DNA from 4 places in the Cytobacillus oceanisediminis genome. Region 2 is predicted to be linked to each of the others. Evidence: riboswitches for the same ligand, from Rfam matches in the RefSeq annotation. Region 2 holds a riboswitch; each other region holds the start of a gene.
The links. Region 2 has a riboswitch for thiamine pyrophosphate ahead of thiT (energy-coupled thiamine transporter ThiT). Riboswitches for the same ligand answer to the same signal wherever they lie in the genome.
Positions count from the first base shown of each region.

Region 1: another riboswitch for thiamine pyrophosphate. It lies ahead of IRB79_RS03885 (thiamine phosphate synthase); the one in region 2 lies ahead of thiT (energy-coupled thiamine transporter ThiT).
Region 3: another riboswitch for thiamine pyrophosphate. It lies ahead of thiW (energy coupling factor transporter S component ThiW); the one in region 2 lies ahead of thiT (energy-coupled thiamine transporter ThiT).
Region 4: another riboswitch for thiamine pyrophosphate. It lies ahead of IRB79_RS07880 (YkoF family thiamine/hydroxymethylpyrimidine-binding protein); the one in region 2 lies ahead of thiT (energy-coupled thiamine transporter ThiT).

Region 1 is NZ_CP065511.1:748,661-753,264, reverse strand. It holds gene IRB79_RS03900 (thiazole synthase) at 1-748, opposite strand, end outside; gene thiS (sulfur carrier protein ThiS) at 750-953, opposite strand; gene thiO (glycine oxidase ThiO) at 950-2,089, opposite strand; gene IRB79_RS03885 (thiamine phosphate synthase) at 2,089-2,697, opposite strand; TPP riboswitch at 2,788-2,897, opposite strand; gene thiC (phosphomethylpyrimidine synthase ThiC) at 2,920-4,604, opposite strand, start outside.
Region 2 is NZ_CP065511.1:2,745,988-2,750,591, reverse strand. It holds gene IRB79_RS13930 (AAA family ATPase) at 1-1,441, opposite strand, end outside; TPP riboswitch at 1,707-1,809, shown strand; gene thiT (energy-coupled thiamine transporter ThiT) at 1,875-2,474, shown strand; gene IRB79_RS13920 (hypothetical protein) at 2,576-2,845, shown strand; gene IRB79_RS13915 (hypothetical protein) at 2,968-3,207, shown strand; gene qoxD (cytochrome aa3 quinol oxidase subunit IV) at 3,243-3,548, opposite strand; gene qoxC (cytochrome aa3 quinol oxidase subunit III) at 3,549-4,154, opposite strand; gene qoxB (cytochrome aa3 quinol oxidase subunit I) at 4,144-4,604, opposite strand, start outside.
Region 3 is NZ_CP065511.1:674,609-679,212, reverse strand. It holds gene IRB79_RS03460 (DUF1287 domain-containing protein) at 1-107, shown strand, start outside; gene tenA (thiaminase II) at 266-955, opposite strand; TPP riboswitch at 1,015-1,116, opposite strand; gene thiW (energy coupling factor transporter S component ThiW) at 1,358-1,846, opposite strand; TPP riboswitch at 1,958-2,074, opposite strand; gene IRB79_RS03445 (DUF302 domain-containing protein) at 2,144-2,527, opposite strand; gene IRB79_RS03440 (alpha-hydroxy-acid oxidizing protein) at 2,637-3,746, opposite strand; gene IRB79_RS03435 (PaaI family thioesterase) at 3,935-4,306, shown strand; gene IRB79_RS03430 (TVP38/TMEM64 family protein) at 4,371-4,604, opposite strand, start outside.
Region 4 is NZ_CP065511.1:1,508,350-1,512,953, reverse strand. It holds gene IRB79_RS07890 (coproporphyrinogen III oxidase) at 1-840, opposite strand, end outside; gene IRB79_RS07885 (Cof-type HAD-IIB family hydrolase) at 1,093-1,959, opposite strand; TPP riboswitch at 2,188-2,290, shown strand; gene IRB79_RS07880 (YkoF family thiamine/hydroxymethylpyrimidine-binding protein) at 2,379-2,984, shown strand; gene IRB79_RS07875 (ECF transporter S component) at 2,986-3,582, shown strand; gene IRB79_RS07870 (ABC transporter ATP-binding protein) at 3,566-4,604, shown strand, end outside.

The DNA of each region.
Region 1 (4,604 bases), 2.0 Mb from region 2:
CCGCCGGGCTGCTTGCTGATGCATAACGTTTTTTCGGCATCCGGCCTGCTTCATAACCCAGCCTCCCTGCTTCAATGGCGAGTTTCATTGCTTTTGCCATTTTAACAGGATCATCGGCAGAGGAGACAGCCGTATTTAATAACACTCCATCTGCTCCCAGCTCCATTGCCAATGCCGCATCTGCCGGGCTCCCAATTCCAGCATCCACAATAATCGGCACAGTAGCCTGCTCTGTAATAAATTGAAGGTTAATAGGATTAATGATTCCCTGCCCTGAACCAATTGGCGAAGCACATGGCATGACCGCATGGCAGCCTAGTTCTTCAAGTTTTCGAGCAAGCACGACATCATCAGAAGTATAGGGCAGAACAATAAATCCCTCGTCTAATAGGATTTCCGCTGCTTTTTTTGTTTCTATTGGATCGGGAAGAAGCGTTTTGCTGCATCCAATAACCTCAACCTTAATCATGTCGCAGAGCCCGGAAGCTTTGGATAGCCTCGCTATTCGGACAGCCTCCTCAGCTGTACTTGCTCCTGCCGTATTAGGGAGTAATTTATATTTCTTTAAGTCCAGCTTTTCCAAAAAGTTGGGCTGGTTCGCTTCAAAAATGTTCATACGGCGTACAGCAAACGTAAGCACCTCTGTTTCCGAAGCTTCAACAGCTTCCCTTTGCACATCAAAGTTTGGATATTTTCCTGTTCCGAGCAGCAGCCGTGAGTTAAATTCATATGGTCCAATTTTCAACAAATCATCCGCCTCCTACAAAGTGTACAATTTCGATTCGATCCCCATCTGACAGAATGGTTTCAGCATGCGTGGATTTATCCAAAATATGCTGGTTCAGTTCGACAATGACTACCTTTTGCTCCAAATTAAAGTGCTCGAGCAGACGTGAAACAGAATTAACTGTTTCCGGCAGCACCATAGCATCACCGTTAATGACAACATTCATAAAAGCACCCCTTTTGACGAATGGACTATGCATTCAAGGCGGGACAGCTGAAAAGGATTTGGCTGCTCCGTTTTTCCTTCGAGGATGTCTGCCATCAGTTCACCTGTTGCCGGGGCAAGGAGGATCCCATTTCGAAAATGGCCAGCGGCAATATATAGCCCTCTATAAGCAGGATGTTCGCCTAAAAAAGGCTGGCCATCAGCCGATTGCGGACGAATTCCTGTCCAGGCACGTTCCCATTCTGCATTCGCGATATCCGGAACCAGGTTTTGAGCCTTTTCCATCAGCAAGGATATCCCCTCAAAGGTCACCTTCTCATCAAATGAATTTACCTTAACCGTCGCTCCAACTACCAACCTCCCAGATTGCTTTGGAACGATATAGCATCCGTGTGAAAAGATTGTCCCCTGTACAAGCGGTTTTTCAATCTTGACCGAGAAGCACTCGCCTTTAACCGGAATAATGGGCAGCGCAAGGCCCGTTCTTTCAAGAATCTCCCTGCTCCAGGCCCCGGAAGCAATAATAACAGAATCTGCCAGAAATTCTCCCTGGCTGGTTCTGACCCCATAAACCTTTTCATCTTTTAAAATAAAATCTGATACATGCATATACTCATATATTTCTGCACCGAGGGCTATTGAAGCTTTTGCAAATGCAAGGGACAATTCATATGCCTGTACCTGTCCGTCATTCGGTATATACATGGCACCCCTCAATTTGTTTGATACGAACGGTTCACGTTTGATCAGGTCATCAATCGAAAACCATTCGGCCTGCTCATCCGCTTTTTGCTGGCTTTCAATCAATCTTTTTAATACCTGCTCCTCTTCTTTATTAGCCGCCACTTTATATACACCCTTATTTTGATAGCCAATATGCACTTGTGATAAGTCTTCCAGTTCAGGAATCAGGCTCCGGTACATGGAGCGGCTTTTGCATGCCAACTGAAATAGCGGGCCGTCTTCTGTCAGTTCCGTTTGGGCTCCTAAAATTCCAGCTGCTGCTCCGGAAGCCTTGCCGGCAATTTTCCCCTTATCCAAAACGGCCACTTTATACCCTCTTTTAGCCAGTTGAAATGCAATTGAGCTTCCGTTAATGCCACCTCCAACTATAACGGCGTCAAACATTTTCCTCACTATTTCCCCTCCTCATTTAATTTTTTTGAAAAGAGCTTTGCTGCCTCTACAGGGTCCTTTGCCTGCAAAATCCCTGACATTACAGCAATGCCATCTGCCCCCGCCTCCAAAACCTCAGGGACTTTCTCTGGTTTAATGCCTCCAATTGCCAATACCGGAATATCTACTGCCTTTTTAAGAGCCTCCAGTGACCCAGTACCCCTTGGCGGGACTCCCTTCTTGGAATCGGTTTTAAATATGTGCCCAAACAGGATATAATCAGCCCCCTGTTTTACAGCCTCTTCTGCTTCTTCAGGAGAATGTACGGAACATCCGATAGGCATTTCTAGAAAATGCGTTTTGACAACATGGACTGGAAGGCTGTGAAAAGCAAGATGTACACCCGTTTTACATGTCCATGCAACATCCACCCGATCATTTATAACAATTTTATGAATGGGGATTCCCTTATTACGAAGCAGCTTAACTCCTTCATATAGCTCCTTAGAGGTTCGATGTTTTTCCCTCAAGTGGAACTTGTCTGCAAAGGGTTCCACTTCACCTGCTATTTCAGCGAAGGCCTCTAGAGAAAGCTTTCCATCTGATATAACATGCAGCTGTTTTCTCATAGCGACTGCTCCCCTGCTATTTTTAGATTTTCTGCAAATAAAAAACCACCTTCTAAATAGAAAGCGGCGGTATGGGGCCCCAATAAATACAGCCCCGATACTCCACTTCCCTACGCTGGTATTCATGCCAGATCAGGTTCCAAGGGTCTTAAGCTTTTGCTTTAATCTCAGCCTGCAAACAGGCACCCCCAGCGGATATAATTTCTATAAACTATAAAAAGACTACTGATAAATGCTTCCCCCAGCCTTTTTAAATTCCTCAGCTTTTTCTTCCAGACCTTTCTGTATCGCTTCACCCGTGCCAAGCTTATGCTCTTTTGCATAATTCCGGATATCCTGAGAAATTCTCATGCTGCAAAACTTTGGCCCGCACATGGAACAGAAATGAGCTGTTTTAGCACCTTCAGCCGGCAGTGTTTCATCATGGTATTCCAAAGCGCGCTCAGGATCCAATGAGAGATTGAATTGATCTCTCCAACGGAATTCAAAACGGGCTTTTGACAGGGCATCATCCCTTTTTTGCGCTCCAGGATGTCCCTTTGCCAGATCTGCAGCATGGGCTGCAATTTTATACGTGATGACACCCTCGCGCACATCGTCCCTATTTGGCAAACCCAAATGTTCCTTAGGGGTAACATAACAAAGCATTGCCGTACCATACCAGCCTATCATGGCAGCCCCGATGGCAGAGGTAATATGGTCATATCCCGGGGCTATATCAGTCGTAAGTGGTCCAAGTGTGTAGAATGGCGCTTCTTTGCAGATCTCCAATTGTTTATCCATGTTCTCTTTGATTAAATGCATTGGAACATGGCCAGGTCCCTCGACCATTACCTGTACATCATGTTCCCAAGCAATTTTAGTCAACTCCCCAAGTGTTTCGAGCTCTGCAAATTGAGCCTCGTCATTTGCATCTGCAATCGATCCCGGCCGCAGTCCATCCCCCAGGGAGAAGGCCACATCATAAGCTTTCATGATCTCGCAGATTTCTTCAAAGTGTGTATATAAAAAGTTCTCTTTATGATGATGCAGGCACCATTGGGCCATAATGGATCCGCCTCTCGACACAATTCCGGTCAAGCGTTTTGCTGACAGCGGAACATACCTCAAAAGGACACCTGCATGAATTGTAAAATAGTCAACCCCCTGCTCTGCTTGTTCGATTAAGGTATCCCTGTATACTTCCCAAGTAAGATCCTCAGCAATGCCATTAACCTTTTCAAGTGCCTGATAAATGGGAACAGTACCGACCGGAACGGCGGAGTTTCTGATAATCCATTCACGTGTAGTATGAATATTTTTGCCTGTAGACAGATCCATAATTGTATCTGCTCCCCATCGGGTAGCCCAGGTCATTTTCTCTACCTCTTCTTCAATAGAGGATGAAACAGCCGAGTTTCCAATGTTCGCATTAATTTTCACGTGAAAATTCCTTCCGATAATCATTGGCTCTGTCTCAGGATGATTGATATTGGAAGGAATAATCGCCCGCCCTCTTGCTACTTCAGACCGCACAAATTCCGGTTCCATATTTTCCCGAATGGCTATAAACTCCATCTCCGGAGTAATAATTCCTTTTTTGGCATAGTGAAGCTGGGTAACATTCTTCCCTTTTTTCGCTCTCAATGGCTTGCGGTTTAAGCCAGGAAAGACCTTATGATTAGCACGCGGATCATTTTCGTCCCGAAACCCATTATCCTCGGGCTTCACTCTTCGGCCTTCGTACTCTTCAACATCCGCGCGTTCATGAATCCACTTTCTTCTTAATGCAGGAAGCCCTTTTTTTAGATCTGCCGTATATTGAGGATCCGTATAAGGTCCGCTCGTATCATATACGCGAACCGGCTCATTGATTTCTTCTCCAAAATTTCCGGTAGTGGGACTTAATTCTATCTCACGCATCGGAA
Region 2 (4,604 bases):
GCTCGCCAAGAATCATACGCTCTGATACACCGCCTGCTAGTATCATGGCAACCTGGTCAATCAATTCACTTGAAGTCGATAAGTGAAGTTCTTTTTGTATAGGAGCTACATACCCAAGTGCTTCGCCACGCGGAATGATGGTTGCTTTTCGGACGGATCCGGGTTTTGTTAAAGCAGCCACTAATGCATGGCCAGCTTCATGTATGGCAACGCGCTGCTTCGTGCCGTGATCCTGTAAAGCCCGGGTGGTTGTTCCCAGAATGGTCCGGTCAAGCGCATAATCCAAATCTTCCTTTGAGATAATTTCCTGGCCGTTACGGACAGCTCTGCGGCTTGCCGTTTCAAAAAGGGAATGAAGATCTGCTCCCGAGAATCCAGAAGTGCTTTCTGCTAAATCGCCAAGTGTTGTCATGACATCCTCAGCAAGCAATCTATTTTTTGTGTGAATATTGATAATCTCTCTTCGGCCCTTTGTATCAGGAAGAGGGACATTGAAGGAGAAGTCAATCCGTCCGGGACGGAGGAAGGCTTCATCGAGCATATCCTTCCGGTTTGTGGCGGCAATAAATAGGATTCCATCATTGGAATGTCCGCCGTCCAGCTGGACTAGAAGTTCAGTTAATGTTTTTTCGCTTTCTTCTCCGCCATGCTGCTTTCTTCGGCCTGCCAGTGCATCTACTTCGTCAATGAAGACGACGGCAGGAGCATGCTTTCTGGCATTTTGGAAAAGGTTTCTTACTCGGGATGCTCCCACACCAACGAACAATTCATTAAAACCGGAACCGCTGGTTGAGAAAAATGTTGCTCCAAGTTCTTTAGCGATTGCCTGAGCCAGCAATGTTTTCCCCGTTCCAGGAGGCCCGTATAATAGAATTCCCTTCGGCGGCTTAATGCCCATTTTCAGAGAGCGCTCAGGTTCTTTTAATATTGAAAGAGTCTGCATGATTTCCTCTTTCATTTCTTCCTGAATTCCTCCAACATCTTCAAGTGAAATGGAAGGAAGGGGCTTTGGTTTAGAAACACTTTGCTTCATTGTATTTGTAGCACCCATTCCGCCTTTTCCTGACTTAAACAGGTAAATGCCAATGGCTATGAACAAAAGGACTACACCGCCCAGAATCCAAGGGGTATAAGGTCCTGTGGTTGCGAACGTATATTGTATATTATAGGTTTCTACTAATTTATCAACCATCTCACTGTTGGGAGGCACATGGGAGATGTACTCGCCATCAGGGGCTGTGATCAGCAGTTTCCCATTTTTAAATTCCTGTACTGCAACAGTCTTTCCATCCTGGGAGGCAATAATTTTTTCCACAGAAGAAAACGGAACTGTCACATCCTTTTTTCCTGCTTGTACGGTCCAAATAACCGCCGCCAAAATCACCGTGATCACAAATGCAATAGAAACAATCGTCGAAGGCTTCTTAAGACGTGATTTCAACTATTTCCCTCCTCATTGAACATACCTACATTATAAGGAAATAATATTGTTAATAACAGGGTTTTACTCTTTTTAAACGTTGTAAATTATGGAAAAATAATATAGTTTATAAGAAAGTGTGCTACAACAGCTAACAGATGGCATCAATATGTGAAAAAAATGTGACAAGCAGGGGGAAAACCTGGCATATAAGTTAAAAAGTTTTTTCAAAGAATCCTTTTCACAATGTTTCATTTCATATATACTAAAATCGGATAATTCAATAACGTGCCACAAGGGGAGCATTTTGCTGAGAGTGAACAGTTCGCTGTTCTGACCCTTTGAACCTGTTAGATAATGCTAGCGCAGGAATGTGGAATAAAAGGCGGAAGGAGATTTTCTGCCTGCATGTTCTCCCTTGGGGTATCGTCAACGATTAAAGGGGGATTTTTTTATGAAAAAATTAAGCTTAACCGCGATGATTGAAGCTTCATTTTTTGCAGCATTTGCCATCATTCTGGATTTTCTGCCATCAATCAAGCTGTCACCGTCTATTTCCATTTCTGCCGCGATGATTCCGATCTTTATTTTGGCTTTCAGGTGGGGTTTTAAGGTAAGCTTCATCGCAGGCCTCTTATGGGGAATTTTGCAGATTGCCATGGGAGATGCTTGGATTGCTACTCCGCTTCAGGCATTTATTGAGTACTTTGTGGCATTTGCCTGTATTGGTTTTGCCGGTTTGTTTTTCCGCCCAATTCAATATCAGCTGCGCAGGGGAAACAAGAACAAGGCATTGGGCTGGATAGTTTTAGCTGTGTTTGCCGGAAGCCTTGCCCGGTATTTCTGGCATTTCATAGCAGGTGTATTTTTCTTCGGAAGCTATGCGCCAGAAGGGATGTCGCCTGTATTATTCTCCTTCATGGCAAATGGCGCAACAATGCTTGGTGCTGCAATTCTTTGTTCCATTTTAACAGCATTAATCATTTCTTCGGCACCTAGATTAATCATGAGAAAATCGGATGAAATTGTTCAATCGCAAAAACATGCTTCCTAATTAAGATCAGCCTCTTTGAATATATTTCAAAGAGGTTTTTTCATATTTTAGGAAATTGCTCCTGAAAAATGGGTATATTACTCAAAAAGGGGAGTGATTGTTTGTCAAACACATTGCAGGGTAACATCATTACAGGTGTCTTTGATGCAGAAACCAGTGCCTTTGAGATTCAAAAAGTTAAAAGCTTCACCACCCAGTCGATCCTCAACAAAAATCAATGTGAAAATTTGTATAACTATTTATCCCTCCATGAGGAGGATGAGGGAGGACAAATTATTACACTGTACGATCAAATGCCGTTAATGCTGACCAGGCAGGAAATATGCAGTTTAAAGAAAGATTTGGAGAACATTAAAAAACTATATCAGTAGAAAATTGCTTTGCATCTTGCAAGGCTTTTTTTCTTTTTCAATTTAAATTTGACAGATTTGTGACAAAAAGTTTGACAAATTTGTGAACATAGTTAGAATATTAAATAAAAGGGGATGAAAACATGACATTAAAACAGCAAAAGGTGCTTCACTTTTTTAGGAATATTACAGCAGCCGGTATACTTTTAGGATTAATTGTCTTTATTTCAAGCTTTTTTGTAAGCGGTCTCACAGGGCAATATGTTTTATCAATCGGCTTAAGCATTATGGTTTCTTCCATGCTGATATTTGGTTTTGGCTTTTTTATCAACGTAATGGAGGAAATGACACAGGGAAGCAAAGGAATCAGACAATACAAATAAAACCGGCCTCCAAATAGGAGACCGGTTTTTTGATATTAATGAGCAGCGTGCCCAGAAGTCAGAACCCAAATAGAACCCACTACAATAACGATAACCATAAATACGGCATAAATCATATTTACTAAGTTCGTCTTGCCGTCTTCGCCTTCTCTTAAGTGCATGAACATGAACAGCTGCATGCCAGCCTGAATGACAGCCAGTGAGCCGATAATCCACATGATCACTTTAAAAGAGAGGTTCGTTTTTAGGGCAATACCTGCTGCTGCAAATGTCAGCACAAGGGAAACTACAAATCCAATGACATGGCTTATCGGGAAGCTTTTTGATTGATGATGTTCCATTTAAGCCACCAGTCCTTTCAGATACACGAATGTGAAAATAAAGATCCAGACTACATCAAGGAAGTGCCAATAAAGGCCGATAATAAACGTTTTTCTTGCAGTAGTTGGGGTAAGGCCTCTTTTTAAAAGCTGGATGATGACCATAGTTGCCCAGCCAATTCCCAATGTTACGTGAGCTCCGTGTGTTCCCAGCAAGACAAATAAGCTGGACAGGAACGCACTTGTCTGCATCGTTGCGCCTTCATGGGCATAATGGATAAACTCATTAATCTCCATGAATAGGAATCCTGCGCCAAGAGCAAGGGTAATCACCAGCCAGGTAATTAGCCCCTTCAGGTTATGGCGGCGCATTTCAAAAATGGCGATGCCCATTGTAAAGCTGCTTGTCAAAAGGAGGACTGTCTGAATCATGACATCCTTGATCACAAAAATATCTTTATGTGTAGGTCCCCCTGCATAGCGTTCATATAATACTCCATATACTCCGAACAGAGTGGCAAATAGAACGATTTCAGCGCCAAGGAAAACCCAGAAGCCAAGAATATTCATCCGGTCCTGCTCAGTTTGATATTCAAGGGGCAAGGAAGTATCCACTTTAGCTGACATGATCATGCACCTCTCCTTCTGTTTTTCTCCAGGCATTTTCAATTCTGTGAATTTCATCTTTTGTAACATGGAATCCTTCGTTGTAATCGAATGAACGGATGATCAATCCAGCAAAAATGCCGATTGCAGCAACAGCCGCAGCGATATGCCATTCAAATACAAGGAGGAAGCCTGCGATGCCGAAGATGACACCCATATAAATCGGCAGCCAGGAATTGCTTGGCATATGAATTTCTTCGATTTCACTGTCATATAACGTTAAGCCTTCATTCTTTTTCTTCATGTGCCAGAAAGGATCAAGGGATTTAACTTCCGGCAGTTTTGCAAAGTTATAGAATTGAACAGGTGAAGCAGTAGACCATTCCAATGTTCTTGCATCCCATGGGTCGCTTGAGATGTTTCTGTCGGCATAACGGATGCTCCAGTAAATGTTGTAGCAGAATACCGCGA
Region 3 (4,604 bases), 2.1 Mb from region 2:
TACATAACTCCACACCATTTGCAGCAGAAGTAAAACTATCTTCTTTTAAGACTCCTATTACCGCTCATTACAGATGGGATTTTGAAAAAACGCCTGCGCTGCCATAAAGCAGATGCAGGCGTTTTTCTTATTAAATAAGAAAGTATAAAAACATCGCACGACCAAAAGCGACAGCTTTTGGGAGGATGTGGGTCATGCAGACGTTGCCACAGGACGTGGCGTTCTTAGTCTGCGTTCCTTTTTGAGCGAGGCGCTTGCGCTTTTCTTATCTTACTGCTGCCGGATTGCCCGCCGGCCACTCTTCGCAGGTATAAGCCATCTCCCAGAAGCCAAGCTCCAGCTGGCAGCTTTTTCGGAAAGCGTCCTTCATTCGCTGCCTTTCTTCCGGTGATGCCGCATCAGCAAGCTCATCCAAACGGTTTCTCATATTCATGGTCACAGCCTCGACCCTTAAATTTGCATAAAAAGAGATCCATGGATAAAACGGATGGTTCTCATCAGGCTCATATTGCTTCATGAGCTCAAGCCCAATCTCCCAATAAGTCCATGGACAAGGCAATAATGCAGAAAGGATTTCACCCATGCCGCCTGTGTGGGCATGATACATCATATGCTTAACATAATGATCAGCTGTTGGCGGGAGCGGATAACCCTGCAATGCTTCGTAATCCACGCCAATCTGCTGGCAAAAATTATGGTGGGGATGTACTTCGCTGTTCAATACAAATTCTATTTGCTGATTAAAATAAGCAATATCCTTACGCTCTGCTGACTTTGAAATGGCAATCCCATAAATATGCATGAACGCATTCAAATACTCAAAGTCCGCTTTAATGTAATGGGCCAGCGCCTCTTTCGGCACATCCCCTCTCCCGATACCCTGAACAAATGGATGTTCAAATATCAGCTGAAACAAATCTTCATTTTCCTTGCGCAGAATCTCTGAAAAAGTCATAAAAAATAGCCTCCTTATTAAATTCAGAAGCTGCCGGGGAAAAAGCATGAGGATATATAACGAGGTCCTCACCGCTTCCCTGCGCTGGCATTATCCAGATCAGGTTCCAAGGGACAAAGGAAAAGCTCCTTATCTCAGCCGTAGCGCCCCTAGCAGTTTTCTAACATTTTTTAATTTTTTTACCGATTGTCTAACTTGTCGTTTTTCACTCATAAATTTTGGATTTCGTCCATAACTCTTGAAAATCGCTCATAAATTTTTGGATTTCGCCCATAACTCTTGAAAATCGCTCATAAATTTTTGGATTTCGCCCATAACTCTTGAAAATCGCTCATAAAGTCAGATTGCTATGCTGCACTCCGCTTATCTGCTTACTCAACTAGCTTCGCCAGCCCAAAATCATCACATATTCTGAACCAAATTCTTCTCTTTAACCTTCGCCAAAACCATCCAGCCTATGGCCGCACCGGCAATGCTGCTGACCAGGAATGGCGGTACAAAGAAGAATGCGCCAGCTGCGCTCCCCATGAGAACCTTTGCGTATGGGACTGCAAACAATGCACCGATTATGCCGGTACCTACCACCTCACCAACAGCAGCCCATATTTTCCGGCCGAACTTCAAATAAAGCACACCTGCCAAAAACGCACCCATCATGCCGCCTGGAAACGCAAGCAGCGTCCCGAATCCAAGCAAATTACGAAGCAGGCCAATCATAAAAGCCACGGCTGCTGCAGGCAGGGGTCCAAGCGTCACCGCTGCCAATACATTTACCGCATGCTGGACCGGATAGGCCTTGGCTACACCTGCCGGAAACCAGATCAAATGGGATCCCAGTGTCCCAATTGCCACAAATAAAGCCATCGTAGTTAACAATCGGGTTCTGTTCATCTAAACCTCCTTTCTAAAGGGGCGCCTGATTGCTTATCAGGATGAGAAGTATGTATACAAAAAAGCCAGATTCCCATAAGGACCTGGCTTGGTTTAGTATATGAATCGACATATAGTCAAATCCTACTTCCCTCCGCTGGCATTAACCAGATCAGGTCCATAAGAGTCAGAAAGCTATAACGCGCTTTCCTCTCAGCCCGCACATTCGGGGCACCCCTAGTAGTTGAATAGATATTTAGTTTGATAAGCTATCTCAAGCATAACAAACTATTCCGGCACTGTCATCAATCTTTTTGCTTAAATACTTTTCTTGATGCAATCGATTAAGCGCTCTTCAATTTCTGCTGCGAAGCTTTGAACAGATTCGTTTTTGATTAGTTCAATCATGCTTGTCGGCTTGGGCATGCCAATTTTTGTTTTGCCTTCATCTTCATACACAACAATTTTACAAGGCAGGAAGTAGCCGGCCATTTTATTCTGTGTTAAAACGCGATGTGCTTCATTTGGATTACATACCTCTAAAACATGGAAGGCCTCGTTATATTCCAATCCTTTTTCCTGCAGCTTCTCCTGAACGTTAAACTGCCATAAAACTCCGAACTTTTCTTCCTTCAGACTTCCCTCAAGTGAGGATATTGCTTCTTCAATCGATTTTTCGGTTTCAACTGTGTAATCGAACATGACTGCATCTCCTTTAATGTCGGCATATTAATCATGTACCCCTATAGGTATATTAGTAAACACAGTCTGAACTGTCAACTGACCAGGCTTTTTTTAAAAAGATGAAAAACTATCGAATTAGCTGCAGACCTGCCAGCTCTTTTAGGCTCCCCACCCCTGCCAGAGACAGCGACACTTTCGTTTCTTCAATAAAGTTGGCAAGCACTTTTTCAACCCCAGCCTGCCCGCCAATGGCCAAACCGTACACATACGGCCGTCCTAGGCAAACTGCGTCGGCTCCTAATGCCAGAGCTTTGACAACATCTGAACCGCGGCGAATGCCACTGTCAAACAATACTGGAATTCGTCCTTTGACTTCCTTCACGATCGGTCCCAGCGCATCAATCGCCGCAATTACCCCATCAAGCTGCCTGCCGCCATGATTAGATACTATGATTCCGTCTATCCCTTTTTCAACGGCCTGCCTGGCATCTTCCGGATGGAGAATACCCTTTAATAGTATCGGCAGACTTGTTTTCTCTTTTAACCTTGCAATATGCTCCCAGCTCAATGTTGGATGATGGATATTATCAAGGATTCCCTGAACTACATCATCGTCATGGAGAGAGGCCATAAAGACAGAATCGCTCTCATAATTTGCTTTTCCATAGCCAAGCTTTAACGGGGAAAAATTGTTTCTTAGATCCGCTTCCCTCCATCCCATCATCACTGTATCAACTGTTAACACAATGGCTTCATATCCTGATTCCTGCGCTCGGCGCACCATACTGAACGCAGCATCTTCATAATTGGACCAATATAATTGGAACCATTTTGGGCTCGCGCCTGTTGCATTAGAGATTTCTTCAATGGAATAACTGGATACCGTGCTCTGGATAAAAGGTATTCCAAACGAAGCTGCTGCCCGTGCAGATGCAAGCTCTCCCTCACTGTGTTCAAGGCGCTGCATTCCAATAGGTGCCAGGAAAACTGGATAAGGATACGTTTTTCCAAATAAATTCACACTTATATCCGGCACTGAAACACCTCTCAGCATTCTCGGTACAATTGAGTATTTTGCAAAGGATTCAATATTCTTTTTCAGCGTTTCTTCTCCTCCGGCTCCTGATTGGACATAGCCAAATCCGCCAGCTCCCATCACTTTCTCTGCTTCTTCTTCCAGTTCCTTAAATGAAATAGGAAAGTTTTCTGCGAAACTAATATTCTCTACTTTTGCCATATTCAGCCCTGCCTTTTTTTGAATTTATTGAAAATAATAACACTTTTTTAGATTTTATGAAACCATGTAATAAAATCATAAATTCGCAATAATGCAGCCTTTCCTATACAAATTAGCCGCGATAGGCAGGGATTTCACAAAAAATCGGGAATAAACATTTTAACCTTAATGAAATTGGAGTGTACAAAATGCTAATTAAACAGCCTTTTGATGAATTTCTGAAATTCCATTACGAAAGAGTCAGTGAAAGCAATATGAAAGTCACTTTGCCAATCCAGCCGCTCTTTATTAACAGCGCGGGGCTGGTTCATGGAGGCATTATTTCCACTCTTGCGGATGTAGCGATGGGGAATATATTCGAGCCGGATGAAAACCAGATGCAATCCGTGGTGACGGCTGATTTAAAGGTCACTTTCCTAAAGGGGGCGACAGGTGAATTTCTTATCGCTAATGCTTACCTTGTGAAAAGAGGGCGCACCCTCAACCATACAGACTGCCTGATTTATAACGACCAGGATCAGCTGGTTGCCAAAGCATCGGGAATCTTCGCATCTATCTAGAGTGATTGATCCTATCGTTGCCTGAATAGTTTCGCTGACAGCGATAGGAGGAACCATTTTAAGACTACGGACAATCCTCATAGTTTCTTTTCTTCTTCTTTTTATAAAAGTGAGATACACTGTAAAATACCCCTATCACAACCGAAACGACTAATAAAAGCTGTGAGGCAGATAAGGATAATGCATGGGCCAAAGAAAGAGAGTAAGCCAGCAGCAAGGAAGTTGCCATTTTGGAAATAGAGGCAATTCCCAGGAACTTTTTAAATGAAACCCCACCCATTCCTGCTCCAACACAAAT
Region 4 (4,604 bases), 1.2 Mb from region 2:
CTTTTCAGGTGTGATTGTATCCGGACGGCCGGCTTCCACAGTGACCTCCCGTATGTTTTCTACTTCTGGAAAAGATTCATACATTTCTTCATAAAGCATATCCATCTCTTCCGCCGTAATGCTTGTCGGAGTACCTCCTCCATAATAGACAGTAGTAATTTTTACATCATTTTCTTTCAGCCACTCGCCAATTTTGCGCATTTCGTAATGCAGGCCGCCAAGGAATGAGTTTACAGAACCCTGCCTGCCATTAATCGCATATGCAGGAAAAGTGCAATATGCGCATTTTGTCGGGCAGAATGGAATGCCAATATATATGCTGACTTCATTTTTTAAGTCATAAAGATCCGGTACGACAGCAAGCTGCCTGTCTACGATATTCTGCATAAGCTGGATTTTTTCATCTGTAATCAAATACTCTTCCTTCAGCTGCTGATGGGCTTCATGGAGAGGTGTCTGATGCTGGATGGCACGGTGAAGCAATTTTGTGGGACGTACCCCAGTCAGAATTCCCCACTTTTGAATAATGCCTGTCCAATCCTGCAAAACAGTCAGATATACATGGGATACTGCATTTTTTATTTGTTTGAAATTCTCTTTTTCTGACTCAGCCGGAACGAATTCCTTCTCAAAATTGGCTGAAAGGTTCTTGCCATCTTTATCAGTAAGCTCTGCAATGGCTTTAATGTGTTTTCCATGTTCAAGCTGAAAATTAATTGTCAGATCAGCTGCAGCATTCTCACCCAGCGTCACCGCACATTCTTCAAAAAAGAGGTTCCCGATCAGCCGGAGCGGCCGATGGAACCGTTCATCCTGTATACCTAAAATTGAAATATTCAAATCGATCACCTTTTTTAGAAAATATATTAAATCTGCCGATGTCTTTGTTTTCTTAAGGCAGCTGCAAAGTGTCTATTTTTCATGTTGACAAACTTCTTTTAGTGTACAGAAATGGGGAAACAAGGTCAATATAAGGGGAATGATTCCTAATGGATTGTTTATATTATTCATGGTTCTTTTTTCTTTCTCCTTTGGCAATTTCACAAAGCAAAAAAAGAGCCGATTACCTAATCGAACTCTCTTTCATTGATTTTATTTTAATAGATTCATTTTCTTCAGGAAATCGATTGGATGCTGCTTCCGGAAATGTTCTTTAACCATGTAGCTTACGCCGTTCTGGTCATTGGATCGGGTCAGCCAGTCGGCTGCTTTTTTTACTTCTGCAGGGGCATTGCCCATAGCCACACCGAGACCGGCGGCTTCAATCATTTCCAGGTCATCTGCCGAGTCGCCTATAACGACCATTTGGTTTCGGGAAATTCCGAGATGTTCACATAAATAAAGCAAACCATTTAGCTTTGAAACTCCGGAAGGAACGATATCCATTCGCAGATCACTCAACTTAATGACTTCTACATTTTCAAACATGCCCCTAATGGCTGCCTTAGCATCCTCAAGGTCTTCTTTATCTTCAAAATACACTTCGATTTTTGGCGGTGTGACCGGCTCATCTAAAATGGTGTCACTTAATGAATCCACAAATTGCTGCGAGTAAAAAATGGGATCCCCGGTTGTAAAAACCGTTTTAGCAAGCATATTGGTATTTAGCTTGGTTTTGTTGGCAAGGGAATATTTTTCGTGCACCAGCCTGATTTGACAGGTAAAGCCTTCAAGCAGGCGCACGATTTCAAACGTTTCATCTTCCTGTATCCTTTTTACATATATCGGCTTTTCCTGAGAAGCTGCAATATAAGCCCCCCTGTGTGTGACCAGCAAAGAATTGATTTTCAATGCTTTGGCCGCTTTTTTCGCAGATGGAAAACTTCTGGATGTGACAAGTGTTACATAAATTCCTTTTTGCTGCACATATTCAATCGCTTCTTTTGTTGATTTATGAAGTCTTCCATTTGATTGGAGCAGTGTTCCGTCAATATTTAAAGCAAGCATTCTGTATATCATCCAATTTGCCCCCTATTCTCGGTGTAAAATTGTCCTATTACACTTTTATGAAGGGAAGGATTGGAATAGAACATGACATGGACAATGTAAAAATATTTTCATAGCATATCTGCTTAGTGACGGCGTTTATCTGTTTTCATAGATCATTTGATTTAAAGAATTATAAATTATTCATTTACAATTTGTATGCTCCGTATTAAGATGGAGTCAATAAAAACTGCATATCTTATTTTGCACTAGGGGAGCTTTAATGGCTGAGAAGAACAATCCGTTCTGACTCTTATCACCCGATCTGGATAATACCAGCGTGGGGAAGTGCAGGTGAACGGCTATCATTTCTAGTGTATTGATATCATTCAACTGCATTTCCTTATGGGAATGCAGTTTTTTATTTTTATTTAAAATAGGAGGATGGCAAAATGCAGGAAAATTTCTTATGCGGAACAAGTGAGATTACAGGTTGCAGGTTTTCAATTTATCCAATGACTGACAGGTTTGTGGATGTTATTTTATCTGCTCTAAAAGAAGTGGATACAAGCAAGGTATGGATGGAAACAGATGATGTAAGCACTTGTGTGAGAGGCAGGTCCATTCATGTTTTTGATGTGGTCAAAGCTATTTATCTTGAAGCTGTTAAGCATGGTGACCATGTAGTATTTAATGGCACTTTTTCAAATGGATGCCCTGGGGATACTGCCGGCGATGCTTATCTTGCTGAAAATGAGGAACGGGCGAATGAAGAAAAATCAGCAGGAATCAACCAGGAAGTCGCTGTACAGTTCGCACTTTATCCGATGGGGATTCCTGCATATATGAACGTCATTATGGACCAAGTCGAGCTCGCAAAGGATCAGGGAACATTTACTGAAGGTGTCCATTATGCTTCAAGATTAGATGGAGATGCACACGCTGTTTTTAAAACGCTGGAAGATGCTTTCGAAAGCTGTAAAAAAAGCGATTCTACTCATATTGTCATGACGGTGAATATGTCTGCGAACAGTCCTTCCAAGAAGGGGGCTATGTAATATGCTCGAAAAATGGAAGCTTCGTGAGGTCATTGTCCTGTCTGTTCTCGCAGTTGTGTTTGCAGTTGTGTACCTGGTGTTCATGCAATTTGGCAACGTGCTATATGGGATGTTCGGCTTAATTGGCTATGATCTGATTTTTGGCATTTGGTTTATTGTTTCGATCATCGCAGCGTATATAATCAGAAAACCCGGTGCAGCCTTTTTATCGGAAACCATCGCTGCAGCCATTGAAGTCATGATTGGCAATGCAGTAGGCCCTCGCCTGATTCTTTCAGGTATGATTCAGGGGATTGGAGCAGAAGCTGTTTTTGCGGCCACAAAATGGAACAATTACCGTACATGGGTTTTAATTGCTGCCGGCATGGGCTCTTCTGTTACAAGCTTTATTTGGGGCTATTTCATTTCCGGCTATGCTGCCCTCTCACCGGGTTATGTAACTGCCATGTTTTTTGTGAGACTGATTAGCGGAGCTTTGCTTGCTGGATTGCTAGGGAAATGGCTGAGTGAGAGTCTTGCTAAAACTGGGGCATTAAACAGCTTTCCTATCGGAAAAGAGCTGAGAAGGGAAAAATCCAAAAATGGCATTACAGCATAACCAGCCTTTATTAATAACAGAACAGCTGTCCTTCCGGCATGAAGATGTGAAGAATCCTGTTTTTAAGAATGTGAATTTCTGCCTTTATCCTGGGGAAGCTGTTCTATTATTGGGCCCCAGCGGCTGCGGAAAAAGCACGCTTGCTTTCTGCTTAAATAAATTGTATCCGGAAGCCGTTGATGGCGAACTGGATGGCACCATTTCTTTCAAGGGAAAGATGCTGGAGGAATTCCGGCACGGTGAAATTAATCAGCACATCGGCATTGTGTTTCAGGATCCTGAAAGCCAGTTTTGCATGACAACAGTTGAAGAGGAGCTGGCATTCGGCCTTGAGAATATGAAAACACCTCCTGAAGAAATTGAGAGCAAGATTGATGAAGCACTCGAACTTGTTCATCTTCTGCCATTTAAAAACGCCTTAATCCACACCCTTTCGGGGGGACAAAAACAAAAACTTGCCCTTGCATGTGTATTGTCATTAAAACCGGATATCCTTATTTTGGATGAACCGACAGCAAATCTTGACCCGGCTTCAGGCTATGAACTTACCCGCATCATCAAACAGCTTAAAGAGGAGCAATCCTTTTCCCTTCTAATAATTGAGCACAAGCTGGATGATTGGGTTGATTTGACCGACCGCTGCGTGGTGCTAAACCGGGATGGCGAAATTATATTTAATGGAAGCACGGCAGACTGCTTTAATAAGTATGCAGAAGAACTTCTGCTTGAGGGTATATGGCTGCCAAGCGCAGTAAGAGCAGGCCTATTAGGAAAAAAGGCAGGGATTTACAGTGGGCAAAAGCTTCCGTTAACTGATCGGGAATTAATTGCTGGATTTGTAGATCCCTCTGCTGCACTTCAGATATTAGATAACAGGAAAACTATACATCAAGGCTTTGAAGAGCAGATCATCCTATCGGCAGAGAATCTCTCTTTTCATAAAGATGGGAAGGATTTGCTTAGAAATATTAGTTTTTCTGTTAAAAAAGGTGAATTTGTGGCAATAGCTGGTTCAAATGGAT